2 regions of the Alteromonas sp. KC3 genome follow, and region 1 is predicted to be linked to the other one. Evidence: predicted binding sites of a transcription regulator. Region 1 holds the regulator's gene; the other holds the start of a gene.

Evidence for each region. The regulator FliA, encoded in region 1, starts transcription of late flagellar genes. The targets are predictions, from matches to a motif close to CTAAAGNTNNNNNNNNNNNNGCCGATA.
Region 2: pomA (flagellar motor protein PomA) is a predicted target of FliA. The motif match lies at 3,542-3,568, and genes of this name have one in related genera.

What each region holds. Positions count from the first base shown of each region.
Region 1 is NZ_AP024235.1:1,163,910-1,174,502, forward strand. Features, by position in the region: gene flhA (flagellar biosynthesis protein FlhA) at 1-972, shown strand, start outside; gene flhF (flagellar biosynthesis protein FlhF) at 1,002-2,402, shown strand; gene JN178_RS05180 (MinD/ParA family protein) at 2,408-3,274, shown strand; gene JN178_RS05185 (RNA polymerase sigma factor FliA) at 3,271-4,002, shown strand; gene cheY (chemotaxis response regulator CheY) at 4,039-4,422, shown strand; gene JN178_RS05195 (protein phosphatase CheZ) at 4,457-5,212, shown strand; gene JN178_RS05200 (chemotaxis protein CheA) at 5,225-7,462, shown strand; gene JN178_RS05205 (protein-glutamate methylesterase/protein-glutamine glutaminase) at 7,489-8,619, shown strand; gene JN178_RS05210 (ParA family protein) at 8,645-9,409, shown strand; gene JN178_RS05215 (chemotaxis protein CheW) at 9,416-10,216, shown strand; gene JN178_RS05220 (chemotaxis protein CheW) at 10,234-10,593, shown strand, end outside.
Region 2 is NZ_AP024235.1:2,976,079-2,986,671, reverse strand. Features, by position in the region: gene JN178_RS13285 (phosphatidylglycerophosphatase A family protein) at 1-98, shown strand, start outside; gene dxs (1-deoxy-D-xylulose-5-phosphate synthase) at 187-2,064, opposite strand; gene JN178_RS13275 (farnesyl diphosphate synthase) at 2,097-2,987, opposite strand; gene JN178_RS13270 (exodeoxyribonuclease VII small subunit) at 3,017-3,259, opposite strand; gene pomA (flagellar motor protein PomA) at 3,619-4,380, shown strand; gene JN178_RS13260 (flagellar motor protein MotB) at 4,380-5,309, shown strand; gene JN178_RS13255 (SAM-dependent methyltransferase) at 5,386-6,639, opposite strand; gene JN178_RS13250 (DUF1365 domain-containing protein) at 6,642-7,385, opposite strand; gene JN178_RS13245 (NAD(P)/FAD-dependent oxidoreductase) at 7,382-8,647, opposite strand; gene JN178_RS13240 (SDR family NAD(P)-dependent oxidoreductase) at 8,662-9,378, opposite strand; gene JN178_RS13235 (nuclear transport factor 2 family protein) at 9,375-9,806, opposite strand; gene JN178_RS13230 (LON peptidase substrate-binding domain-containing protein) at 10,082-10,593, shown strand, end outside.

The DNA.
Region 1 (10,593 bases):
CCGCTTGTCGATAAGTCACAAGGTGGCGAGTTATTAACACGCATTAAAGGCGTGCGTAAAAAATTGTCGCAAGAACTCGGGTTTCTTATTCCTCCTGTACATATTCGCGATAACCTCGATTTAGAACCAAATACTTACACTATTGCCATGCTCGGCGTGACCATTGGCGACTCACTCATTAGTCACGACGAGGAGCTTGCGATTAATCCAGGGCAGGTGTTCGGCAAGCTTGAAGGACGCGCAACGAAAGATCCTGCTTTTGGGCTCGATGCTGTATGGATAAAACCGAATAAGCGCGAGCATGCTCAAACACTCGGTTATACCGTGGTCGATGCCGCAACGGTTGTTGCAACCCATTTAAGTCAGCTTCTGACTAATAATGCCTATCAACTATTAGGTCATGAAGAAGCTCAGCAACTTCTTGATATGTTGGCTAAGCAGCATCCTAAGCTTGTTGAAGGACTAGTGCCGGATATTTTACCGCTTAGTACCGTAGTTAAAGTATTGCAAACATTGTTATTCGAAGGCGTACCAATTCGTGATATGCGTACTATTGTTCAAACTCTAAGTGAGTATGGTACGCGTAGCCAAGACCCAGATGTACTGGTATCTGCAGTACGTATTTCGTTGAAACGACTGATTGTTCAAGAGATTACACAAGGTGCCAAAGAGATACCTGTCATAACCTTGGCGCCAGAGTTGGAACAGATGTTGCACCAGTCTCTTCAAGCGGGCGGTGAAGATGGTGCTGGCATAGAGCCAGGACTAGCAGATAAGTTGCAAAAATCATTGCAACAAGCCAGTCAGCAGCAGGAACTCGAAGGTGAACCTGCGGTATTGCTGACGTCAGGCATGCTAAGACCTGTGCTGTCACGCTTCCTAAAGTATTCAGTTGTTGGGCTCCACGTACTTTCGTACCAAGAAGTGCCTGATGATAAGCAGATAAAAATAGTCAGTTCGGTCGGTCAATAATCTGACACTGAGCGATTGGAGAGGTTGCAATGAAAATAAGACGTTTCTTCGGCAAAGATATGCGTGAGGCGTTAAGCCAAGTAAAAGCTGAGTTGGGTAGCGATGCGGTTATCATGTCAAACCGCAAAGTGGCTGACGGTATTGAGCTTGTTGCAGCTTACGATAAAGAGCCAGAGGCTAAGTTGTCAGTGCCAAAACCCGCCTCTAAAGCGCCCGGTCAGAAAGCTGTTCCTAGCTTAAGTGAAATCATCGGTGATGACGGCCCAGACAGTTTAAAAGCGCTACTTGAAAAGCAACATGGTTCAAGCGCTCAGCCGCAAAGCCAAAAAGATACCTCTGCCAATGCGCAACATGCTAATGAAATTGCATCGCACCTTAACTTTTCTGATGACTTTATTGATGAAGTTGAAGCTGCTCAGCCTCAACCTCAATCCCGTGCGAGCCGCTATGAGCAAGCAGATGCGTTTCCTTCACATCAAGCGTCAAGCATAGATGAAACTGCGCCTAATCAATCAGACGAACTTGCTCAGATTAAAGAAGAGCTAGCGTCACTGAGAAATGTTTTACAGTATCAGGTGGCTGATTTAATGGACGCAAAAAATAAGCGTCAAAAACCCGTTCATCAATATTTGATAACGCGTTTAACCGATATGGGCTTAAGTCATGCGCTTGCGACTCAGCTAATAAATTACACGCCTGCTCACTACAATGAGCGCGAAGCGTGGGTTTACCTTCTTAACCTATTGGCTAATCGCATAAATGTAACAGGTAACGATATACTTACCGCACAAGGCGCTGTTGCATTGGTGGGTCCTACTGGAACGGGAAAGACAACCACGGTAGCAAAATTGGCTGCGCGATATGCCCAAAAGTATGGCCCAGAATCAGTGGCAATGATCACCATTGATACGTACAGAATAGCTGCGTTTGAACAACTGGCTACTTACGGAAAGATAATTGGCTGTACAGTAAGAAAAGCACAAACCAGCGAAGAGTTAGCAGATTTACTTTTCCAACTGCGTCACAAGCGTCTAGTATTGATTGATACAGCAGGGTTTAGTCAGCGAGATAGCCGTTTGATTAAACAAATTAAGCAATTTGACAATGGTCAAATGCCACAAGTGAAAAAATATTTGGTAGCGCAGGCAAATACACAATATCCTGCACTGCAGAGAATAATTAAAGCGTATGATGAAATTGAACTAAGTGGCTGTATTTTCACAAAGTTAGATGAGTGCTACTCTTTAGGAGAGGTGCTTAGTGCTGCAGTTGAGTACCAGTTACCGGTTAGTTATGTCACCGATGGGCAAAAAGTACCAGAAGACATTAAGATTGCAGAAGCAAAATCTTTGGTTTCTGCTGCTGCAAAGCTTTATAAAAAGTACGGTTTGAATCATACTAGTAGTAACAACGCCATTAAAACAGCATAAGCAGTATGATTGACGACCAAGCGAGTAGCTTAAGAAAAATGAAGCAATCAAGGTTAATCAAAGTTATTGCCGTCACCGGAGGTAAAGGTGGCGTCGGTAAAACAAATATTACACTAAACACCGCCATTGCTATGGCTAAGCAGGGTAAGCGTGTAATGGTTCTCGATGCAGACTTAGGTCTGGCTAATGTCGATGTGATGTTAGGTCTTCGCGTCGAGAAAAATCTTTCTCACGTATTATCGGGTGAATGCACGCTTGATGAGGTACTCGTCACTGGTCCGCATGGAATCAAGATTGCGCCAGCGACATCGGGTACACAGTCAATGGCAGAGTTATCACCTACTCAGCATGCGGGTTTAATACGCGCCTTTAGTGAATTACGTTCACAAATTGATGTTCTCATCGTCGATACCGCAGCGGGTATCTCAGACATGGTATTAAGCTTTTCTAAAGCGTCGCAGGATATTATGGTTGTAGTGTGCGACGAGCCTACATCATTAACTGACGCTTACGCGCTGATCAAAATTTTGAATCGCGAACACGGTGTGTTTCGATTTAAAGTGGTCGCCAATATGGTGCGCGACGTGCGGGAAGGGCAAGAGCTGTTTAGTAAATTAAGTAAAGTAACAGGTCGATTTTTGGATGTTGCACTAGAATTAGTGGCAACTGTCCCGTTTGATGAAAATATTCGTAAAGCGGTACGCAAACAAACCGCTATCGTCGATGCCTACCCAGGTTCGCCTGCTGCCGTTGCAATTACTCAACTGGCTAACAAGGCATTGTCATGGCCAATCCCGGCTCAGCCAGGTGGTCATTTAGAGTTTTTCATTGAACAGTTGGTTGCAGAGAAAGCAGTAGGAAATCAGCGTTGAATAGCAAGGCAGCAGCTTATCAACAACAAACCGATAAGTCGCAGTTAGTCGAACGACATGCGCCTTTGGTTAAACGTATCGCTCATCACTTGATGGCGCGTTTGCCCGCTAGTGTACTTGTTGACGATTTAATTCAATCAGGCATGATTGGTTTATTAGAAGCTGCTCGCAATTTTGACGGCTCGAAAGGTGCGAGCTTTGAAACCTTTGCGGGTATTCGTATCCGCGGTGCTATGCTGGACGAGATTCGAAAAGGCGATTGGACGCCGCGGTCAGTGCATCGCAACGGTCGCGCGATAACAGAAGCCATTTCGCAAGTAGAAGGCGAGACTGGACGCGATGCCAGAGATTCTGATATTGCTGCTAAACTCAATGTGAGTTTGCAGGACTATCATCAAATGTTGAATGAAGTAAATGCTGGTAAGTTGGTTGGCATTGAAGATTTAGGTGTGTCTGAGGACGTTATTTCGACTGAACAAAATCGGGGTAGCGACGCACCACTTGAAGACTTGATGCAAGGTGCTTTCCAAAAGGCGTTAGCCCATGCGATTACAACATTACCTGAACGAGAAGCTATCGTGCTTTCTTTATACTATGATGAAGAGCTAAACCTACGAGAAATAGGTGAAGTACTTGATGTTAGTGAATCGAGAGTAAGCCAAATTCACAGTCAGGCCATGTTAAAACTCAAATCACGAATGAAGTCGTGGCAAGCTGACGAAGAATAGATATTAATAACAATTAACCCCTCACTGGAGGCTATTTTGGATAAAAGTATGAAAATTCTCGTGGTTGACGATTTTTCTACCATGAGACGTATCATCAAAAACCTACTTAAAGACTTGGGTTTCTCCAACATCCAGGAAGCGGATGACGGAAGTACGGCGTTGCCAATGCTACAGCAAGGCGACTTTGACTTTGTCGTTACCGATTGGAATATGCCAGGCATGCAAGGAATTGACTTGCTGCGTGCTATTCGTGCCGATGACAAACTGAAGCATTTGCCTGTGCTAATGGTTACTGCTGAAGCCAAGAAAGAACAAATTGTTGCGGCAGCGCAAGCCGGCGTAAATGGCTATGTAGTTAAGCCTTTCACAGCTGCAACATTAAAAGAAAAATTGGATAAAATTTTCGAACGTTTAGGTTGATCCAGACGCTCACCAGAGAAACGAGGTTTACTGGATGTCACCAAATGTAAACGTTCCGATTACATTGGACGAAGCTAAACAACTTGTTGCCTATCTTGAAGAGGGTGACAACGCTTCAGCCAATGCGCTACTTGAAGCAGCCTCAATGAAGGAGAATGTTGAGCTGTTTGCAGAAGTAGGAAAACTGACGCGTCAACTTCATGATGCGCTCAATAATTTTCAGATTGACGATCGCATTAAGAATCTTGCGACCGAAGATATGCCTGATGCACAGTCTCGTCTGACATACGTCATTGAAGAAACTGAAAAAGCTGCTAATACTACTATGGATGCAGTAGAAGCGAGCATGCCAATTGCAGAAACGCTCGCTGAGCGCATCGAGAAAGTGATGCCTGAGTGGAAAAAGCTAATGAGCCGCCAAATAGAATTAGGCGAGTTCAAAGCGCTTTGTGCAGATTTAGATAACTTACTTGAAGAAAGCGCAGAGCAATCAACTAAGCTCACACAGTTACTGACAGAAGTATTGATGGCACAGGGTTATCAAGATTTAACTGGTCAGGTAATTCGCCGCGTTATCGACTTGGTAAAAGAAGTCGAGGACAGCCTAGTAAACATGTTAACCATGTTTGGCGAGCGCGACGGTTCAGAACATTCTAAACCTTCTAGCGTTAAGGCCGATAAAAATGATGGTGTACAAGCGGAAGGCCCAATTATTGACGCGGAAAATCGCGATGATGTTGTTTCTGGCCAAGATGATGTAGATGATCTTTTGTCTAGCTTAGGTTTTTAGGGGAGCGGGCGCATGTCGTTTGATGTTGACGAGGATATATTACAGGACTTTCTAGTAGAAGCTGGAGAGATACTTGAACAATTACAAGAACAGCTCGTTGATCTTGAGAACAATCCAGAAGACGCGGATTTGCTGAATGCAATTTTCCGCGGCTACCATACTGTTAAAGGCGGAGCAGGGTTTCTATCCCTGACTGAGTTGGTTGAAATATGCCACGGGGCCGAAAACGTTTTCGATGTTATGCGAAACGGGCAACGTACACTCACGCCGGAGTTAATGGATATTATTTTGCAGGCCACCGATGTGGTGGTAGAGATGTTTGAACGTGTTAAAGCGCGTGATCCTCTAGAACCTGCAGATGCACATCTTGTCGACTTATTACACAAACTAAGTCGCCCAGAATCTCCTGACGAAAATATCTTTGGCGATACTGCACCCAGTGCAACTCAGCCTGCAGAGGTTGAGGATGAGCCTGAACTTGTTATTGAAGAGTCAGAGCCTACATCGTCGTCAAGTGACGGTGGTGGCATTGATGAAATCACTGAAGATGAATTCGAAGCCTTGCTAGATGAACTTCATGGTTCAAGTGCTCCCGGTCAGTCTGCACCAAAAGCGGCAGCGCCAGCGAAAGCCGCTGAACCTGCACCAAGCGCAGGCGGTGATAGCGATGACATCACCGATGAAGAATTCGAAGCGCTTCTTGACGATTTACACGGTAAAGGTCAATTTGGCGGTAGCGAAGATGCAGCACCTGCATCAGCACCTGCGCCAGCGGCACCGGTATCTGCATCAAGCGATGAAGAAATTACTGACGACGAGTTTGAAGCGCTACTTGATCAATTGCATGGTTCGGGGCAAGGTCCTACCAAACAATCGTCAACGCCCGCTGAGCCAGTGGTAGATAAAACGGCTACCGACGCGATTAACAAAGCGAAAAGCGAAGCGCCAGCAGCACCTAAGGCTGGTCCAGCGCCGCAAAAGGCTGCAGCAGCCGCTCCTGCTCCAGCGCCTGCTGGGGCAGCGAAGAAAGAAGCACCCAAAAAAGACGATAAAAAAGCCGCACCAGCAGCACCTCCGGCTGAGACTACAGTGCGTGTTGACACCAAGCGCTTAGATCAAATTATGAATATGGTCGGCGAGTTGGTATTGGTTCGAAATCGCCTTATTAGTTTGGGTATTAATAGCAATGACGAAAGTATGTCGAAAGCTATTGCTAACCTTGATGTTGTAACAGGCGACTTGCAAGGCGCGGTGATGAAAACCCGCATGCAGCCAATCAAAAAGGTATTTGGTCGATTCCCCCGCGTTGTACGCGACCTCGCTCGAAGCCTCAAGAAAGAAATTACCCTTGAGTTGGTTGGTGAAGAAACCGATCTAGATAAGAACTTGGTTGAAGCATTGGCCGATCCGTTGGTTCACTTGGTGAGAAACTCAGTGGACCATGGTATTGAAATGCCTGATGACCGCGCAGCGGCCGGTAAACCGCGCATGGGGACGGTTCAGCTGTCTGCATCACAAGAAGGCGATCACATCCTTCTTACTATCGAAGACGATGGTAAAGGTATGGATCCCGAAAAGCTTAAAGAAATTGCGATAAGCCGCGGTGTGCTTGATGCAGATGCTGCAGCTCGTATGTCAGACGTGGAAGCTTTTAATCTTATCTTTGCCCCTGGGTTCTCAACCAAAACTGAAATTAGTGATATTTCGGGCCGTGGTGTGGGTATGGATGTGGTTAAAACCAAGATTAACCAACTAAACGGTACCGTTAATATCGACTCGCAGCTTGGTAAAGGTACGCGATTAGACATCAAAGTACCGCTTACTCTAGCCATACTTCCAACCTTAATGATTGTGGTAGGCAAACAAACCTTTGCGTTACCGCTTGGTGCAGTTAATGAAATTATTAACATGGACATCAAGAAAACCAATACGGTTGATGGTCAGCTGACGATGATTGTCCGCTCCAAAGCTATTCCGCTGTTCTTCCTTGGGGAATGGCTGATTCGTGGTCCTAAGAACATCGATAAAGAAAAAGGACACGTTGTTGTGGTACAGATTGGAACGCAGCAAGTCGGCTTTGTGGTTGATGCATTAATTGGTCAAGAAGAAGTGGTTATTAAGCCGTTAGATGCGCTCTTACAGGGCACGCCGGGTATGGCTGGTGCGACAATAACATCTGATGGTGGTATTGCACTTATTTTGGATATACCGAGTCTACTGAAGCGTTACGCCCGTAAGCCCATAAAGTAGGGCTGTAATAATAGGAAAAGTAATCCATGGTCTTTAAAGTCCTGGTCGTGGACGACTCTACTTTCTATCGACGTCGAGTGAAAGAAATTCTCGATGCCGATAGAGAGTTGGAAGTAGTAGGCGAAGCGAGAAATGGGCGAGATGCGCTCGAGAAGTTAGAAACCCTCACTCCAGACGTAATAACAATGGACGTGGAAATGCCGATCATGGATGGAATTTCTGCGGTAAAAGCCATTATGGAGAAGCGTCCAACTCCTATACTGATGTTTTCCTCGCTAACCCATCATGGCGCGCAAGCCACACTTGATGCGTTAGAAGCGGGGGCACTCGATTTTCTGCCAAAGAAATTTGAAGACATCGCGCAAGATCGAAAAGATGCGACACGTTTATTGTGTACAAAAGTTCGTCTTATTGCGCGACGCGGTGTTGGTCTTAAACGCCCTGTTATGCGCTCTGTAGAAACAAGACGCCTTCCAGAAAATGCGCCTAAACCGGCTTTTTTTAGAAGTTCAGGTTTGTTGTCTGGCCGTAAAGACGCGGCAAAACAGCCAACGGTGTCTTCGGTAAGGCCAAGCGGCAAGCACTATAAGTGCTTAGCAATAGGTGCATCAACTGGAGGGCCTGTCGCGTTACAGAAGGTATTGTCGCCGCTACCTGCAGACTTCCCTTATCCAATTGTCCTTGTTCAGCATATGCCGGGTACATTCACGTCTGCGTTTGCTCAGCGTTTAGATTCCAATTGCAAAATAAGTGTAAAAGAAGCCGAAACTGGCGATGTACTTAAACCGGGACACGCGTACTTAGCGCCGGGTGGCAAGCAAATGATCATTGAATCTGCCGGTGTAAACAAAACGATTACCATTGTCGAAGCCAGTGCTGCCGATAAAGTAAGTTACAAACCCAGTGTTGACTTAACGTTTAGCTCAATTGCTCGCGCTTATGGCGGTGATGTACTTGGCGTAATATTAACAGGCATGGGCGCAGACGGAAGAGAAGGCTGTCGCACGCTTAAAGGTTTAGGGGCGACCATTTGGGCGCAGGATCAAGATTCTTGTGTCGTATATGGCATGCCTCAAGCTGTGGCGGTAGAAAATATATCGTCTAAGAGTATCAATATCGACGATATAAGTAGCTGTATACAATCTGAAATGCGCTAGACAAGCGTGTAATGGAATAATAGACATGAAAGTGTGGACGGTAGCAAATCAAAAAGGCGGCGTAGGTAAAACAACCACTACGGTAAGCCTTGGAGGGTTGCTTGCGCAAAAAGGCAAGCGGGTATTGATGATCGATACCGACCCTCATGCTTCCTTAAGCTATTACTTTGGTATCGACGCTGAAGCTTCAAGTCATTCTGTTTACGATATTTTTATTAAATCTAATAACATAACCGCCGATAACGTAATGGACTGTTTAAGTCCTACGAAAATCGACAATCTTTATGTCTTACCTGCAACCATGGCCCTAGCTACGCTTGATAGAACCATGGGGAGCGAGCAGGGAATGGGGCTAGTGTTGAAAAAAGCACTCGCTAAAATAGAGAACGAATTTGACGTAGCCATTATAGATTGCCCTCCAGTGTTAGGGGTCTTGATGGTGAATGCGTTGGCGGCTTGTCATAAGGTAATAGTGCCAACGCAGACCGAGTACCTTGCATTAAAGGGGCTCGATAGAATGATACGCACGATGGAAATAATGGGGCGTTCACTAGATAAAACGTTTGATACCATTATCATTCCAACGATGTTTGATAAGCGCACCAACGCGGCTTTGGCATCAAGAAAACGGTTGATGAATGATTATGGCGAGCGGGTTTGGCATGGTGTTATTCCTGTTGATACTCATTTCAGAGATGCAAGCTTAGTTCAGTTGCCAATTTCGGCGGCGTATCCCAAGACGCGCGGTGTATCGGCTTATGCAAAATTATTAAAAGTGCTGGAGAAGTAACAAAGAATGACCAAGCAATCGCCTTTTGCCCGTGAAGACGTCATGGAGGCATATCTTGATAGCCTACTAAAAGAGCCAGAAACACCGGAAGATGTTACTGCGCGTACGGCTAGATTGCTTGAGCAAGCATCCCAAAAAATGGCCGAAGAGGCACTAAGCGCTACCACGCGCTTTCATACAGTGGATGACGAGCAAGAGAAAATTGTACAAGACGTTACCTCATTTTTAGCGGAACCAGAACAAGAAAGTAGCCACAGTGATGAGCAAGTTCCCGTCACTGAAACGCGTTCTCAAGAAGACGAAAAGGCGGGCGAATATGTAGCGCCTGCAAAAATACCACTAAAGGATAGTCTCGGTTCTCATTTCCAAGCGTTATTCTTTGAGGTTGCAGGTTTAACATTAGCAGTACCTTTGACTACACTTGGAGGTATTCATCAGATTGAAAAAATTGGCCCATTATTCGGCAAGCCTGATTGGTTTATGGGTGTAATGTTGTACAGAGAGTCTAAACTGAATGTTGTTGACTCAGCAAAATGGGTAATGCCAGAAAAATATGACGAAAACCTCGCACAATCGCTAAACTACCGATATCTTATAATGTTAGGTGAGAGTGCGTGGGGATTAGCGAGTGAAAAGCTCGTTAATACGGTCAGTTTAACAAGTGATGACGTTAAATGGCGCGAGTCCACAGGTAAGCGTCCTTGGTTAGCCGGGATGGTTAAAGAAAAAATGTGCGCGTTAATTGACGTTGAAGAATTAATATCTATGCTTAACAAAGGCTTAGGCAGTAACGACCAGACGCCATAGTATTGGGAGCCAGGTTCATGAGCGACAAAAGTACAAATAACAATGCCACTGACAGCAACGACGAAGTCCTTCAATGGGTAACGTATCGCTTAGGTGAAGAAACTTACGGTATTAATGTAATGCAAGTTCAAGAAGTATTGCGTTATACCGAAATAGCCCCTGTACCCGGTGCACCTGATTATGTGCTAGGTATTATTAACCTGCGCGGTAATGTGGTTACTGTCATTGACACACGCGCCCGCTTTGGGTTGCCACCCACTGAAATTACCGATAACACACGTATTGTCATTATCGAATCTGACGAGCAAGTGGTCGGTATTTTGGTAGATAGTGTTGCTGAGGTGGTTTACCTGAAATCTTCTGAAATCGACAGTGCA
Region 2 (10,593 bases), 1.8 Mb from region 1:
CAGGTATCATGTTAGACGATTTAATTGCTGGTGCTATGGCTTGCGGATGTTTACATCTATTAATGTGGTTTTGGCCTGCGTCACTGCAGTTTATATAAGCGTGTAACCCCACACTTACCTAATATAAAAAAGCCCGCGTTTGCGGGCTTTTTGTATATGCTTGAATAGGAACTTAGTGAACTCGCTTTATTTCGTGAGTTCCTGTATTGCGCTAACGATACCCTTGGTATCCAAACCATGCACGTTATACATTTCTTGCTGCGTACCTTGCAAAATAAAGCTATCAGGCAGCCCTAACATCTTCACTGGCTTCAATACGCCGTTTTGTTGCAAATGTTCCAGTACTGCGCTGCCCGCTCCACCCATGATGCAGCCGTCTTCTAGCGTTATGAGTGCATCGTGTTCACTGGCCGCATTCATTACAGCTTCGCCGTCTAACGGCTTCACAAAGCGCATATCAATAACCGTGGCATTGCATTCTTCAGCCGCTTCTATTGCATAAGGTAATAAACAACCAAAATTTAAAATAGCGACGCGCTTGCCATCATCCACACTTGATGAACGTATCAGACGAGATTTACCAATCTCAAGCGCTGTCATTTCCTCATCTGGTGTAATGCCCATACCAGCGCCACGCGGATAACGCACCGCTGCTGGTTTTTGAAGCTTGTGGCCTGTATAGAGCATTTGTCTGCATTCATTTTCGTCCGCAGGGGCCATAACCACCATGTTAGGGATACAGCGTAAAAAGGCGATATCAAATGCGCCCTGGTGGGTTGGGCCATCAGCGCCAACAATGCCCGCTCTATCAATCGCGAATAACACAGGTAAATCTTGAATGGCGACATCATGAATTAGCTGATCATAAGCGCGTTGTAAAAATGAAGAGTAAATTGCTACAACCGCGTTCATGCCATCTTTTGCTAATCCTGCACCGAACGTGACGGCGTGCTGCTCTGCGATGGCAACATCAAAGTATTGGTCTGGGAATCGCTGCGAGAACTCAACCATTCCTGAGCCTTCGCGCATCGCGGGGGTAACAGCCATCAACTTAGGATCTTGGGCTGCCATATCACATAACCACTTACCAAAAATAGCCGAATAGGTAGGGGCTGAAGGTTTTGATTTAGGAAGCGCATTATCAGCAGGGTTGAATTTAGGCACAGCATGAAACTTGATAGGATCCTGTTCGGCTACGGCATAGCCTTTTCCTTTTTTAGTTACTACATGCAGCAACTGAGGGCCTTCAAATTTACGCATATTGCGCAAGGTATCGACAACAGCGTTAACATCATGGCCGTCAATTGGGCCGATATAGTTAAAACCTAATTCTTCAAAAATGGTACCAGGTACTACCATGCCTTTTAAGTGCTCTTCAGCACGGCTGGCGAACTCTTTAATAGGCGGCACATTACTTAGCAGCCTTTTGCCACCATCACGAATAGAGTTAAAGAAATTACCGGTGAGTAATCTAGCCAAATGACTATTTAATGCACCTACATTCTCAGAAATCGACATTTCGTTGTCATTAAGCACCACAACCATATCTTTTTTGATATCGCCAGCGTGGTTCAGCGCTTCAAATGCCATACCTGCTGTCATAGCGCCATCGCCAATAACGGCAACTACTTTGCGGTCTTTGCCTTCTTTTTCCGCGGCAACCGCCATTCCCAGGGCTGCACTAATTGAGGTAGACGAATGACCCACTGCAAAGGTGTCATAATCGCTCTCTGGAGGCCATGGAAAGGGATGCAGTCCATCTTTTTGACGGATTGTGCTCATGCGCTCTGCACGACCGGTGAGAATTTTGTGTGGGTAGGCCTGGTGCCCAACATCCCACAATAATCGGTCGAATGGCGTGTTATACACGTAGTGCAGCGCCACCGTTAATTCGACTGTACCTAAGCCTGAGGCAAAATGGCCACTTGTTTGGCTTACGCAATTAAGTAAATATTCACGCAACTCATCAGCTAACTCGCGCAGCTTGTCTTGAGGCAGCTGTCTCAGCTTTTCTGGTGTTTGCGCAAGCGCAAGCGTTGGGTAATGTTGGAGATCTAAACTCATGTACTTATTATCTTTTTCAACATGGCGCGTGGCTAGTGGTCGCGTTTTACCAAAAGCTCGCTAAACGCAATTAAACTGTCTGTATTGTAGGGTAAACGCGACAAGGCTTGAAGTGCATTATTATGAAGAACTTCTAACTCTTGCTTGGCGCCATCTAGGCCCAACTTGGCGGGAAACGTGTTCTTGCCAAGTGCCTGATCTGAGCCTGCAGGTTTTCCTAACTGCTCACTACTGCCTTCAACGTCAAGAATATCGTCTTGAACTTGAAATGCCAGACCTATATCAGCCGCGTATGCCATTAAATCGGCCTGAGCTTGCACAGTAAGGTCTTCGCTCACTGTAGCTATCATTTCTATACACGCTTTCAACAGCGCACCTGTTTTTAATTTATGCAGCTGTTTTAATTCTTCGAGTGAAATGGTTTTGCCCGTACTTGCCAGGTCTATCGCCTGGCCACCACACATGCCCAAATAGCCAGCACTTTTTGCAAGAATAGAAAGCAAGTTACTGCGCTTAGTTTGTGCATAATTGCTAAGTGGCGCATCTGCTAGCACACTAAAAGCAAGTGACTGGAGCGCATCACCAGCAAGAATTGCCGTGGCTTCGTCAAAGGCAATATGACAGGTAGGCATGCCGCGGCGCAGGTCATCGTCGTCCATGGCTGGCAGATCATCGTGCACTAAGGAATACGCATGAATACACTCGATGGCCATACTAATCGCCATTTGGTCTTTCTTTGGCACGTCTAGCGTGTTGCCCACTACCTGAACAAGAAGCGGACGCATGCGCTTACCGCCGGCGAGCAACGCGTGACGCATTGCGTCTTTTAGTCGCGGAGCGTAATCGGGTAACTCGTCAATTAGTGTAAGAAGAGATGCATCAGTCTGTTGTTTCACTTGCTGATGCAAAGCAGAAAAATTCATAGATTACCTGTTAGTTAAAAATGAACGATTTAAGGTTGTTCACTTTCAGGAAGCGTTTTTAACGTGTCGTTACCTTGCTCGCTAAGCAGTATCTTTACTTTTTGCTCAGCATTTTCAAGCGACTTTTGGCCTTGGCGAGATAATGCGATTCCGCGTTCGAACTTTTCCAATGCTACATTGAGTGGCAAGTCACCGTTTTCCATATCGTTCACGATGGCTTCTAATTCCGCAAGGGTTTCTTCAAAAGAAGTTGCGTCTTTTTCAGTCGTCATAAAATTCACTCAATTTTGTGGCCAAATTACATGTACGCGCACATTAACTGAGGGGTGCACATGGGTCAAATGGTTTGTCCGTATATTGCCTATAACGATGCAAAAATCGAACAATCGGTAAACTCAGTGGGCTGTGAAAGGTAAAAGGGCGTACCAAATTAAATGTGCTATAGTCCTCAAAATAGGTGGTAATGCGAAACATTGTTTAACGCAATCAGCGTTGCATTCCTTTTGCAAATTGCTACCACACTGAAATAAATGTGATATTTTTCAATAATGTCGTTTTAGTATTTTAATACTTTGCCGATAGAATACATGTACATCAATAGCACTGTCTGCACATAAATGAGGAAGAGTGAGTGGATTTAGCAACCGTCATAGGTATGTTGGGCGCCATCGGTTTCATAGTAATGGCTATGATATTAGGCGGCAGCATGAGCATGTTCATAGACGTGCAATCTATACTTATCGTTTTCGGTGGAACCTTATTCGTAGTCTTATCTCAGTTTACCCTTGGCCAATTCTTTGGCGCAGGTAAGGTGGCGGGTAAGGCCTTTATGTTCAAAATTGAGTCGCCAGAAGAGCTTATCGAAAAAATCGTAGAAATGGCAGATGCGGCGCGTAAAGGTGGGTTTCTAGCACTCGAAGAAGCTGAGATATCGAATGAATTTATGCAAAAAGGCGTAGACATGCTAGTTGACGGACACGATATTGAAGTGGTTCGTGCAACCTTATCCAAAGACATCGCAATGACAAGCGAACGGCATGACTTCGGCGCATCTATCTTCAAAGGTATGGGAGACGTAGCGCCAGCAATGGGGATGATAGGTACCCTAATTGGTCTTGTGGCCATGCTGTCTAACATGGATGACCCCAAGGCTATCGGCCCTGCAATGGCGGTAGCACTTTTGACTACGCTATATGGTGCCTTCTTTGCCAACGTAGTGTGTTTACCTATTGCATTTAAACTTGCTGTACGCGCAGGTGAGGAAAAGCTCAATCAGAGTCTCGTATTAGACGGTATTGTCGGTATTGCTGATGGTCAAAATCCACGTGTAATTGAAGGTGTTTTGAAGAACTATCTTGCAGCTAGCAAACGCGGTGCTGCCGAGGAAGAATAATGGCCGAAGAAGAATGCCCAAAATGCCCCCCCGAGGGGCTGCCCGCTTGGATGGGAACATTTGCAGACCTTATGTCTCTGCTGATGTGCTTCTTCGTGTTACTTCTGTCATTCTCCGAAATGGATGTCCTCAAGTTTAAGCAAATTGCGGGCTCAATGAAGTTCGCCTTTGGTGTGCAAAATAAAATTGAGGTTAAAGACATTCCGAAAGGAACAAGTGTTATCGCCATGGAGTTTAGACCGGGTAAACCTGACCCAACGCCAATTGAATCTATTCAGCAGCAGACCATTGAAATGACACAGCAGATGTTAGAGTTTCAAGCAGGCGATGAAGACTCGGCAGGTGGTCGTCAGAAGCAACGCGGTGAACAACGTGGCGGTCAATCTCAGCAAACTGCCAATGAGTCAGCATCGTCGGCAGAACAAAGCTCTGAACAAACACAAACTGCAGAATTGATGAAGAAAATTGCACAGCAGCTTCAAAAGCAGATTTTGGATGGCTCTATAGAAATGGAGTCGTTGGGACAGCAGATCACCATACGTATTCAGGAAAATGGTTCCTTCTCAGCAGGCTCTGCATTCTTACAGCCACAATTCCAACCTGTTTTAAGAAAGATTGGTGTACTGTTGGCCGATGTACCCGGCGAAATAGAAATTTCCGGACATAGCGATGGGCAGCATATTGCCAATGAGCTTTATCGTTCAAATTGGGACTTGTCAGCACAGCGTGCTGTTGCGGTTGCTGAGGCTATGCGCACTGCGCCTGGTTTTGATGAGAGTCGAATGTCTGTAGTGGGCAAAGCCGATACTGCTCCCGTTGTTGAAAATGCAACTACAGCTCAAGATAGGGCCAAAAATAGGCGGGTAGAAATCAATATCAATCAAGGCAAGCCCATGCTCTCAAAGCCCATCTCAGTCGTAGATGAATAAGCAGTAGTAATTCATTGAGCACAATCAAAAACGGCGCATTTTCAGCGCCGTTTTTTGTGTAGAATATAGATTGTTACTAGCGAGCGAGCGTTGCTCTAAACTGTGGTTTTGACACCACAAGTTGTACAGTACTTATCGTGCGCTCAAGGAACCCACCTTCGCAATATTTCAAGTAGTAAGTCCACATACGCATAAAGCGCTCGTCATAACCGTCTTTTAGCAGTTCGTCTTTAGCTGATATAAACGCTTCATACCAATGATTCAATGTCATTGCGTAATCAATACCAATATCATGTAAATCTCTTATCATCATATCGGTATGCTTTTTCAAATGGGCATTTAATTGATATTGCGATGGTAAAAAGCCGCCTGGAAAAATGTACTTTTGAATAAAATCCACGCTGTTTGAGTAGCTATCATAACGTCTATCATCAATGGTAATAGACTGTAGTAGCATCAGGCCATTATCTTTTAAAAGCGATGAGCATTTTTCGAAAAAGTTACCTAAGAACTGTTTGCCTACCGCTTCAATCATTTCAATAGAGACAAGCTTGTCGTATTTGCCTTCTAATAATCGGTAGTCTTTTTTCAGCAAGGTAACGCGGTCTGATAGGCCTTCACGGGCGATCCATTCTTGTGCCCACGCATGTTGTTCTTCTGAAATAGTGGTTGTGGTTACTTTGCAGCCATAGTGTTTAGCTGCATAGACGGCAAGACCGCCCCAGCCCGTACCAATCTCAATTAGGTGGTCGCTCTCTTTAAGCTGCAATTTGTCACAAATGGTTTTCAGCTTATAATTTTGTGCCGCATTGAGTGACGTATTCGCGTCGGGGTAAATGGCCGACGAATACATCATGGTGTCGTCCAAAAAACGCGTATACAATTTGTTGCCAAGGTCGTAATGCGCTTCGATGTTCTTTTTAGCTTGGTCGCGGGTATTGCGTCGAGCGAAATGCTGTAGTTTATTTATTGGCATAGAAAGCCATTTAAATTTACTTTCCCACTTATCTAATGTGGGCAGGTTTCGAGCGAAAATACGCACAACCGAGGTAACATCGTTACTATCCCAAAGGTCGTCCATGAACGCTTCGCCTGCACCAACACTACCACCAAGTAGCAAGCGCCGATACGCGCTCATATCTTTAATATTCACTGTGGCGCGCAATTCATCATTGTCGTCGCCAAATCGTGCGATCTCATCACCGCATTCTTGAATAATAAGACAACCAAAAGGCAGTTGCTTAAGGCATTGAAGAAATAGATTTCGGCACACTTTATCAGCAAGTGATACCTCTGAAGTTGTGAGTAGTACGGATTCACCAAAAGACATTATTATTGTTCCTGACTCTTTTCTGGGTGTGAATACAAGGGCGTTCTTTTTAAAAATAATTTAAGCGCTTGCCAGTATATTCCCGCCATCGTTTTAATGGTCATACTTGGAATACGTTTCATCGCATTAGAAAGATTCGCTTCATCAAGCTTAAATTTCTGTAAGTTTATACCTGCACTGAATTCTTTATCGTCACGTACGCAGTCCATCGCTAAAGAAAGTGTATGGCTAGGTTGGGAAATTCGCCAGTGATAGGTCATATCCATCGGATTAAAAGGAGAGACATGAAAAGCTTTTTCGGTGTGCGCTTGTGTCTTCAAATCTACGAGATAGTGATGGCGCTCATTCCAAGGTGTGTTACTGACTTCGGCAAGAAGATGCGTGAATGTGCCTTGGTCATCGCGAAGATAATAGAAATTGACCGGGCTGAAATACAAACCCCACATGCGAATTTGTCCTAGCATGAACACATCGCCTTCTAGCGCAACATTATTATTAAGAGACTGCATTTTTTGCAGTACGGCTTGAGCAAGGGGCACATCTTTATCTCCTAGGTAATCTGAACGCTTAAAACGCGCTCGCGCTCTCTTGGAGGTAGAAAAATGTGAGAGGGTACTGTCCAATGTTTCAAGCTCATTGCCGCTAAGTTTTAACCAAAATAGATAAATGTCGTAGTCGAATTTATGCTGTGTAGGTTTAAACCGTTGATGGAAAACCGTTCCTCGATATATAGCGCTCTCTATCACAGTGTTTCACCAAAGCGTTCACACACATCTAGTGCGCTTCTAACACCATCTTCATGGAATCCGTTGTACCAATAAGCGCCGCAAAAATGAAGGTTATCAACGCCGCAAATCTTTCCTCTTTGTTTCTGCGCCTCGACCATTTCGCTACTGTACTGAGGGTGCGCATAGTCATATTGGCCTAATATCGTATCGTTATCGATGCTTGATGTGTTGTTGAGTGTCACGCAGTAAGTCGAAGGCACAGAGAGACGTTGTAAAATGTTCATATTATAGGTCACTGAAGCTGGACGCATTTCTTCGCTACTGTCTTCCTTTAAACGATAATTCCAGCTGGCCCAAGCAAGCTTTCGTTTAGGAAGTTGGTGAGTGTCTTTATGCATCACTACATCGTTATTCGCGTATGGAATATTGCCCAATACCTGTTTATGCCAATCACTTGGTTCAGCAATCATGTGCAATGCTTGGTCGCTATGACAAGCAAAGATTATATCGTCGAACAACGCGCTGTTGTTTTGTGCATCAACCACTCGCCACTTGCCTTCGTGTTTTGACACTGATACCACGGCCGTTGATAGCTTAATTTTATCTTTAAAAGCGGCGACAAGGGGGGGAATATATTCACTTGAACCGCCTTTTATTGTGTACCACTGAGGGCGATCTGTGATGTTTAATAGCCCGTGATTATTGAAAAACTGCAGGAAGAAGGTCAGAGGGAAACGTCGAGTTTGCTCTAAACTGCTCGACCATATTGCCGCACACATTGGTAGAATATAGTACCGTGCGAAATCATCACTCAGTTGAAGCTCTTCGATAATATCCTGAAGTGTTAATAAAGACGTATCTCGCTTATCAGCAACCATTTGCTTACACGCTTTATTGAACTTTAATATGTCACGCACAATTCGCCAAAAACGAGGGCGCAATATATTGCGCCGTTGTGCAAACAAACTGTTTATATTGTTGCCGTTGTACTCAATGTTAGCTTTTTCGCTAGTGACGGAGAAGCTCATTTCAGTAGGTTGGTACTCTACACCTAATGACGTTATAAGCTTGATAAAATTGGGGTAAGTCCAATCATTAAAAACGATGAAGCCTGTGTCGATGTTGTGAACCTCGCCATCGTCTGTGATTTGTTTAGTGGCAGTGTGCCCACCAATGTAATTATTCGCTTCATAAACAGTTATGTTATTCTGTTTGTTTAGTAAGTGGGCGCAGGTTAAGCCCGAAATGCCAGTACCAATAATGGCTATTTCTTTAGTCATCAGTAATTCTCTTATTATTTTTCTCTCATTGCCAAAGACAATCGTTTTTGAATTGGCGTTGGTAATATGTGCATAAATCGTAAAATGAGCCCAAACAAGCGAGGAAAAAAAACCGTTTGCTTGTTACTTTCGATACCTTTAAGCATCGCTTTAGCTGCTTCGCTGGCGGTTATCTTCATTGGCATTTCAAAATCGTTTTTGTCAGTCAACGGCGTTTCAACAAATCCAGGGGATACAGCTTGAACGTCAATACCCTTGTCGTGTAAATCAACTTCAAGCGACTTCGTAAAATAATGTAGAGCGGCTTTACTTGCGCCGTATGCTTGAGAGCGGGTAAAGGGAAGCAGTCGCGCCATGCTGTCTACGATAACTACTTTGTTGCCTTTTTTAAGAATAGGCAAAATGGCATCGACGCAGTGAACAACACCAAAGAAGTTTGGTTCAAATACACGCCTAAACATGTCAGGCTCAAAGTCCTCAACATCGACGTATTCGCATGTGCCTGCGTTTAATATGGCGACGTCAAATGTCTGAGTACGAAGTGCTTCACGTGTTGCTTCTAGTGATGTGACATCGAATTGGCAGGCTTGAATGTTTGTATGTTCACTTAATCTGTCCAATACGTTCTTATTGCGTCCGCAAGCAATTACGTTGTAGCCACTATCCGCTGCGTGTTCTGCCAACGCTTTGCCGATGCCTGATGTTGCGCCTGTAATAAGGAGTGTCTTCACGATGCAAGTCTGCCTTTTATTTTTTTGATAACAAAACCTAATACAGGTACGTGCTCATACACCATTTCGCCCACATCGTAGTAATCTTTGTGGTAAACAATAATGTCATCTTTAATGCCGAGTTGCGTAGTGCCATCAAGAGTGATTATTTTTTTACCTTTTGTAAGCGTAAGTGTCATTGTCCAATTAGCAATATGGGTTACCGAGGAGTCGTTGACTGCGCACTCTAAAATATGGGCGATGTCGAATTTGCAGCTCTCTGCTTGGGTAAGTAAATTGGCAAAGTACTGCTTAACTTCTGTCAGACCCTGATGTGTTGTTATGGGGTCGATGAAAAGAATGTTATCTGAATAGATAGACGCCAAATCATCGGGAGAAATTTGACAAATATCTGTGTAAATTTTACAAAAACGACTGATGACATCCATCCAGCTTTCCCTCTAAACGAGCGGTTACATTAAAAAATTAACCAAAAGTCTAACCTGCAATTAAAACCTAAGTATTTGCAATTTTTAGGTTGGTGTTTTTTTGTGCGCAGTGCAAGTCTTTGATTTAGTTATTTCATTTTTTTATTCTTTGTTCACAATACAGTGTCTAGTTGCTAAGAGATCACGTTTTAAAGCGAAAGTGTGAAAATTTTTCACATTCGATCCAATTCGTACCCACTTGCGTAGGTAATTTCGTGTTTTCGGAAGTGTAATTTATGAGTGAAGATCGATTTCCATTATTTCCATTGTCTGCGCATCTCTTACCTGAGGGACGTATGGCGCTGCGTATTTTCGAGCCGCGATACTTGAGGATGGTCAAAGAGGCATGCGCTGAAAACAAAGGCTTTGTAATGTGTATGCTCAATGCCAGCGGCGATAAAGACCTCAATGAACATATTCATAAAATAGGAACAATGGCACACGTTGTTGACTTCGATATGTTGGATGATGGGTTGCTTGGCATAAAGGTTGCTGGTTCTAGGTTAGTCGAGGTGTCGGATATTCAAACCGAAAAAGATGGTTTGCGCACAGGTACATGCAAGCCAATGTCGCAGTGGGACTGTACATTAGCACCTCAACAGTTAGCGCCTATGGACGAGCGGCTTAAAGAGATTTTTAGCGATTACGAAGAACTTGCATCTTTATACGATGCCCCAAAATTTGATTGCCCTAACTGGGTTCTCAACAGGTGGTTGGAACTACTACCTGTTGATGGAGCGCAGAAGCA